DNA from 3 places in the Streptomyces sp. GL_140 genome. Region 2 is predicted to be linked to each of the others. Evidence: riboswitches for the same ligand, from Rfam matches in the RefSeq annotation. Region 2 holds a riboswitch; each other region holds the start of a gene.
The links. Region 2 has a riboswitch for cyclic di-AMP ahead of AC3IYJ_RS30210 (M23 family metallopeptidase). Riboswitches for the same ligand answer to the same signal wherever they lie in the genome.
Positions count from the first base shown of each region.

Region 1 (2,254 bases), 3.1 Mb from region 2:
GAAAAAGGGCCCGAATACCCCCCTTACAGGACATAGGGCTCTTCCTCGGGGGGCGCGCCGGGCCTGCCGCCGGGCGATGGGCCCGGCACGCAGCACCGCCCGGCGCGTGGGGGGTACGCGCCGGGCGGTGGGAATTCTGCGTGTTGCGGACGCTACCGCGGCTGTTGCCGCAAGGTTCAGCTGAGCTTCAGCTTCTGACCCGGGAAGATCAGGTCGGCGTCCGAGACGATGTCCTTGTTGAGCTCGAAGAGCTTCTCCCAGCCGCCGGAGACGTTGTTCGCCTCGGCGATGGTGCCCAGCGTGTCGCCGGACTTGACCTCGTAGGAGCCGTTGCCGGTCTTGGGGGCCTCGGTCTTCGGCTTGGAGGTGGCGGCCGGACGCTCGGAGCGGTTGGTGGTCGAGGCCTCGGAGCGCTTGGTCTCCTTCTTCGGCTCGGCCTTCTTCTCCTGCTTCTTCGTCTCGGTCTTCTTCGGGGCGGTCTCGGTCGAGCCGCCACCGGTGTAGGCGCCGTTCGACAGGCCGACGCCGCAGGACGGCCAGGCGCCCTTGCCCTGGCCCTTGAGGACCTTCTCGGCGATGGCTATCTGCTGGGACTTGGAAGCCTGGTTGGCCTGCGCGGCGTACGCCTTGCCGCCGTACGCGGCCCACGTGGACGACGAGAACTGCAGGCCGCCGTAGTAGCCGTTGCCCGTGTTGATGGCCCAGTTGCCACCGGACTCACAGGAAGCGACGCGGTCCCACTCGGAAGCGGTCGCGGCGGAAGCGGTGCCCGCGGCCATCAGCGGAGCCGCGACGGCGACACCGGCGACGCCGGCCAGCGTGACGAGCCGAACGGCCTTGGAGCCGCGGCGGTGCTTGCCCTTGGCGGAAAGCAGCATGGAGTTCTCCTCACCGACGCCTTCGAGGTGAGCTGTCGGGTTCGGGCGAGTGAGTGCCCGGCCAGGCGACCTAGCGCCTGTCTTAACCCCTAGCCGGTTCCGTGACCGTCTCTCAACGGCCGGTTCCGGCGCCTACCTTGGTTCCCCCGCTCCTGCCTTCGGCGCTTGCGCGACGAGTGTTCCCTCCGTCCGCCGGCAGGATTCGGCGATGCGGTCGAAGGAGCCCGCGGTGGCGAGCGATTCAGAAGGTAGACAGGTCTCCCCCCGATGTTCAACGAGGGACATCGGGGAGAAACGGTGCCTACTTGCGCTCTCCACAGGGGCGTTTGCGCAGGTGAGGACGGGGTTTGCGGAACCCTCCGGACCGGACACGCCAGTTGACCGGAAGAGACACATGTCTCACTTACGGAAAACGGACAATCAGGTGGTTCCGGGCGCCCCAAGTGTCGCTATTCGTGCGTTAGATCCAGGTTCTGGCCGGGCTTGATCAGGTTGGCGTCCTCGCCGATGACCTGCTCGTTGGCCTTGTAGAGCGCGTTCCAGCCGCCCTTCACTCCGTTGGCGTCCGCGATGGTGGCAAGGCTGTCGCCCTCCTTCACCGTGTACGCGGGGTCCGACGCGGCATCAGACGTGACGGGCGCCTCAACCGCGGCCGGGCCGCGGTGCTTACCGGCACCGGCAGCCGGGGCGGCCGGGTCCGTGGTGGCTCCCGGGGTCGCCGGGACGGTCGGGTCGGCGGTCGGGGCGGGCGCCGCCGGATCGGCGGGGACGGCCGGCGTCGTGGGCGCCGCCGGGTCGGCCGGGTGCGCGGGAGACGTCGGATCCGTGGGCGTCACGGGTGCGGTCGGGTCCGTGGACGGCGAGGTCGGGACGGTGGGGGCCGTCGGGTCCGTGGGCGTCACGGGCGCCGTCGGGTCGCCCGGGAGCCCCGGAGTCGTCGTCGGCGGCTCCGGCAGCGGCATGACGGGCAGCGGGTAGTCGGGCAGCAGGAAGGACGGCGTGCCCGAAGGGGAGGGGGTCGGAGTCGGGGCCGCGGGGGTCGGGGCCCCGAAGTCCGTGGAGGGCCGGGGCGTCCCGAGGTACGGGATCTTGCCGTCCGGGCGGGACACGGAGTGCGAGGCGGCGTCACCGCCTCCGGGCAGGCCCGGGTCCACCTCGGCCGCGGGACCCTGCTGCGAGAGCCCGGCCGGCGCCGCGCACAGGGGCCACGCCTGCGGGCCCTGGGAGGCCAGGACCCGCTCGCCCACCGCGATCTGCTGGGACCGGCTGGCGAGGTCGGGGCGCTCGGCGAAGTCGAGCCCGCCGGCGTTCTTCCACTGCTCCTGGGTGAACTGCAGCCCGCCGTAAGCGCCGCTGCCGAAGTTCGCGCTCCAGGT
Region 1 covers NZ_CM174404.1:3,359,769-3,362,022, forward strand. Annotated here, with positions in the region: gene AC3IYJ_RS15590 (transglycosylase family protein) at 177-878, opposite strand; cyclic di-AMP (ydaO/yuaA leader) riboswitch at 881-1,052, opposite strand; gene AC3IYJ_RS15595 (transglycosylase family protein) at 1,328-2,254, opposite strand, start outside.
Region 1: linked by a shared signal. The riboswitch ahead of AC3IYJ_RS15590 (transglycosylase family protein) and the one ahead of AC3IYJ_RS30210 (M23 family metallopeptidase) in region 2 are both predicted to bind cyclic di-AMP.

Region 2 (2,254 bases):
ACCGTGTGCGCGGGAATACGCAAGACCGGACCTCCGCCTTTTTCGTATGGCTGTGCGCGCTGCAACTCTATTGCAACACACGATAATTTCCGAGGGCGGCCGGAAATACGAAACATTCACACAACGCGAAGGCCCCGGCTCGGATAGAGCCGGGGCCTTCGGGAAGATGCGTGACGCGGCGCGGCGCCGTGCGGGCCGCTGCCTGCTGCCTGCGTCAGGCGTTGACGCCGTGGGCGCGCAGGTACGCGACCGGGTCGATGTCCGAGCCGTATTCGGCGCCGGTACGGGCCTCGAAGTGCAGGTGCGGGCCGCTGGAGTTGCCGGTGGAGCCCGACAGGCCGATCTGCTGGCCCGGGGTGACCTGCTGGCCGACGGAGACGCTCAGCGAGGACATGTGGCCGTACTGGGTGTAGGTGCCGTCGGCGTGCTTGATGACGACGTTGTTGCCGTACGCGCCGCCCCAGCCCGCCTCGACCACGGTGCCCGCGCCGACCGCGTGCACCTCGGTGCCGGAGGCGGCGTGGAAGTCGATGCCGGTGTGGCTGCCGGAGGACCACATGCCGCCACCCGCGTGGTACTGGGTGCTGACGTAGGAGTCCGAGATCGGGGCCACGAAGGTGTTGAGGCGCTTGCGCTCCTCTTCGCGGGCCGCGCGCTCGGCGGCCTCGCGCTCGGCCTTGGCGCGGGCCTCGGCTTTCGTCTTGGCCTCGGCGGCGCGCTGCTTGGCGTCGGCCTCGGCCTGCGCCTTGGCGGCGGCGGCCTCGGCGGCCCGCTGCTGGGAGTGGGCCTGGGCCTGGATCTCACCGGCGAGTTCGTCGGCCACCACGATGGTGTTCAGGCCGGTGTCCTCGACGGAGGGGGCCTTGTCCGCGGCGAACGCCGGGCCGGCCAGGGAGCCGACGACACCGGTGGTGACGACGGCGGCTATGCCGGCATATCCGGCGGTCTTGCGGCTCAGACGGCTGGAACCACGGTGCTTGCCGGCGGCACGACTGCCAAAGGCCATGAAGGGGTTGATCCTTTCCTTCCCTCTCGCCTACCGGGTTAGCTGACGGGTTCGGAGCAGGAAGGTCTCCTACGGGCCACCTCTCGCGAGGCGGTCCGATTCACCCCAGGGACACATGTGGGTCCCCGGCTCCCCAGGCTCGCGCCTGACGGGGACTCGGCGATCGCTGTCCGGTGCCGCGGGGCGCGGCGGTTACAACTGACGGACAGCAGGGCCGACGCTAGGCGGATCATCAGTCAATCGCCAAACAGACACGCCTTTTTGTTGCGTACGCCACACCACATACAAGCAACCACACGACTAAACAGACAAAAGGGGCCCCTGCGGACAAGCCGCCTGAACCCCTCTGTCGGCCGGTGAACGGCCGCCCGTCGTCCGGTCAGTTGGTGACCACGGTCACTTCGCCGATCCCCAGGGCCCGTACGGGCTCCTCGATCTGCGAGGCGTCGCCCACCAGCACCGTGACCAGGCGGTCCACCGGGAAGGCGTTGACGACCGCCGAAGTGGCCTCCACCGTGCCCGTTTCGGCGAGCCGCGCGTACAACTGCGCCTGGTAGTCGTCCGGTAGCTCCTGCTCGACCTGGTCGGCGAGGGTGCCCGCGACCGAGGCGGCCGTCTCGAACTTCAGCGGGGCCACGCCCACCAAGTTCTGCACGGCCACGTCCCGTTCGGCGTCGGTCAGGCCGCCCTCGGCGAGGGTGCGCAGCACCTTCCAGAGGTCGTCGAGCGCCGGGCCGGTGTTCGGAGTGTCCACCGAGCCGCTGATGGCGAGCATCGAGGCGCCCTTGCCGTCGGCGGTGGAACGCAGCACCTGGCCGAAGGCGCGCACGCCGTAGGTGTACCCCTTCTCCTCGCGCAGCACCTTGTCCAGGCGCGAGGTGAGGGTGCCGCCCAGGCAGTAAGTGCCGAGCACCTGGGGGGCCCAGACCCGGTCGTGGCGGTCCGGACCGATGCGGCCGATCAGCAGCTGCGTCTGGACGGCTCCGGGCCGGTCCACGATGACCACGCGGCCGCGGTCGTCGGCGGTGATCGGCGCGACCGGGAGGGGCTCGGTGGTGTCACCGGTCCACGTGCCCAGGGTGTCGGCCAGGACGGCGTCCAGGTCGATGCCGGTCAGGTCGCCGACGATCACCGCGGTGGCGGTCGCGGGGCGTACGTGGGCCTCGTAGAAGGCCCGTACGGCCGCGGAATCGATCCGCGCGACCGTGTCCTCGGTGCCCTGGCGCGGGCGGGAGATCCGCAGGGACT
Region 2 covers NZ_CM174404.1:6,433,786-6,436,039, reverse strand. Annotated here, with positions in the region: gene AC3IYJ_RS30215 (GntR family transcriptional regulator) at 1-23, opposite strand, end outside; gene AC3IYJ_RS30210 (M23 family metallopeptidase) at 215-1,006, opposite strand; cyclic di-AMP (ydaO/yuaA leader) riboswitch at 1,019-1,178, opposite strand; gene AC3IYJ_RS30205 (M16 family metallopeptidase) at 1,386-2,254, opposite strand, start outside.

Region 3 (2,254 bases), 710 kb from region 2:
CGGTCCGCCCAGCCGAGAAACGTTTCCCCGGGTCCCGGGTCCCCGACGCCTTCGGTGAAGCTGTCCCCGATCGCCGCGTACGAGCCGATGGTCTTGAGTGTCGTCGTCGTCGCTGCCACGGGACCACATCCTTCACCCCTGCGCACGACCTACGCGACCGTAGCCAAGGTTTGACGGACCGTGATCTTTGCCACCCGTCGCACGAGGAATAGGCGGGAGGGGCGACGAACCGACCGGGACGCACATACGGCCGGGCCCCCCTCGGGTCCCGGCCGCACGCACGTTCCCGGTCCGCACCGGCCGGCAGCTGCTCTCAACCGCTCGCAACCGCTCGCCCGCCGCCGGAGCCGACGGTCGGACTCAGATGCTGACGCCCTTCGACCGCAGGTAGGCCAGCGGGTCGATGTCCGAGCCGTACGAGGGCCCCGTGCGGATCTCGAAGTGGAGGTGCGGGCCGGTCACGTTGCCGGTGGCGCCGGAGAGACCGATGCGCTGCCCGGCGGTGACGCTCTGGCCGACCGAGACGGACAGCTGGGAGAGGTGGCCGTACTGGCTGTACTTGCCGTCCGCGTGGCGGATGACCACCTCGTTGCCGTACGCACCGCCCCAGCCGGCCGAGACGACCGTGCCCGCGCCGACGGCCTTGACGGTGGTGCCGGTGCTCGCGATGAAGTCCACACCCGTGTGGTAGCCGCTGGACCACATGGAGCCGGCGGCCTTGTACGGGGTGGAGGTGCCGCCGCCGACCGGGGCGACGAACCCGGCGGAGGCCGGAGCGGCCTGCTGCTTGACGGGGGCCGCCTTGGGGGCGGGCGCGGCCGGGGCCTCGGCCGCCGACCCGTCGGCGGAGCCTTCGTCGGAGGAGTCACCCGACGGGGAGTCCGAGGTGTCGTCCGACGAGGCGTCAGCCGAGGCCTGGGAGGGCTTCTCGGCCGGCTGCGCCGCGCCCGTGGCACCGAGCGTCAGCTTCAGGCCCGGGTGGATCAGCGAGGGGTTGGAGCCCACGGCCTCGCGGTTGTCCGCGTAGAGCCGCTCCCAGCCACCGGTGAGGTGCTCACGCTCGGCGATCTTGGAGAGGTAGTCCCCCGGCACGACCGTGTAGACGGTGGGGGCGGCCTGCGCCGCGGTCGGCGCGGCCTGGAGGGCGGCCGGAACCTGGGCGACCCGTGCCGCCTGGACCGGCACGGCGGCGGGCGCCGCGGCCGGGACGCCGGCCGCGTGGGCGCCGGCGGCACCGAGCAGCGGGAGCGCGAGGGCCGCGCCACCGGTGCCCGCAACGGCGAAACCGCGGGATATCGAGCGGGACTTCGGGCGGCGGTGCTTACCCGTTGCGGTCATGGCGAATTCCTCTCCGACGCCTGCGAGGTGAGCTGTCGGGTTCGGACGGGAGATGTCCGGCCATATCCGCGCCGGCGAACGGCGCATGTACGACTTCACCCCGAGCTGTCCCGTTGTAAAGATCCGATACGGATCGGGAACAGCGGCTTACCTGGTTCCCCCGCTCCTGCCACGCGCTGAATAGTCGGGTGCGGTTGCCGGACGGCGGCAGGATTAGGCGGTCCGTCCGGATCGATCGCGAACGTAATCGAGTCCGGCCGCACAGAACAAGTCACGAATTCCCTGAATGATTCTCAGGAATGCCTGCCAGCCGGAATTCCGGTCACCCTGTGTCCATTCCCGGCCTTCAACGGCCGCCCCGACAAGGCAATTCGACATTGATGATCAGGCACTCACGGTCACCGTATGATCTGGCTCACGGGGAGGTGTCCGATCTCGCCTGTCGCTATGGCAAGTTGTTCCCAAGTAGCGTAATTCGGACACTCTCGACGACCACACAGAGGAGCCCCCTGTGACCCAGCGGATACCCCAGAGCCCGCAGACGGAGCCGGAACTGACCGGCGTGCGCAACTTCCGTGACGTGGGCGGGCTGCCGACCACCGACGGCCGGAAGGTCAAGTCGGGACGACTGTTCCGAAGCGGACATCTCGCACATGCCACTGAAACTGACGCGGAGTTCCTCGAATCGCTCGGTCTGCACACCGTCTTCGACTTCCGCAACGGCGCCGACCACGCGCTGGAGGGCGCGGACGTCGAGCTGTCCGGCGTGCGCAACGTGAACATCCCGCTGTCGGACCCGGCCGACGGGCGGGAGTTCTGGAAGATGGTGCGCGACGGGGAGGTCGGCCAGCTCCACGAGGTCCTGGGGGACGGCAGGGCCGCCGAGCGGATGACCAATTCCTACCGCGGGATCATC
Region 3 covers NZ_CM174404.1:7,147,820-7,150,073, reverse strand. Annotated here, with positions in the region: gene AC3IYJ_RS33270 (SGNH/GDSL hydrolase family protein) at 1-119, opposite strand, end outside; gene AC3IYJ_RS33265 (LysM peptidoglycan-binding domain-containing M23 family metallopeptidase) at 361-1,338, opposite strand; cyclic di-AMP (ydaO/yuaA leader) riboswitch at 1,341-1,535, opposite strand; gene AC3IYJ_RS33260 (tyrosine-protein phosphatase) at 1,850-2,254, shown strand, end outside.
Region 3: linked by a shared signal. The riboswitch ahead of AC3IYJ_RS33265 (LysM peptidoglycan-binding domain-containing M23 family metallopeptidase) and the one ahead of AC3IYJ_RS30210 (M23 family metallopeptidase) in region 2 are both predicted to bind cyclic di-AMP.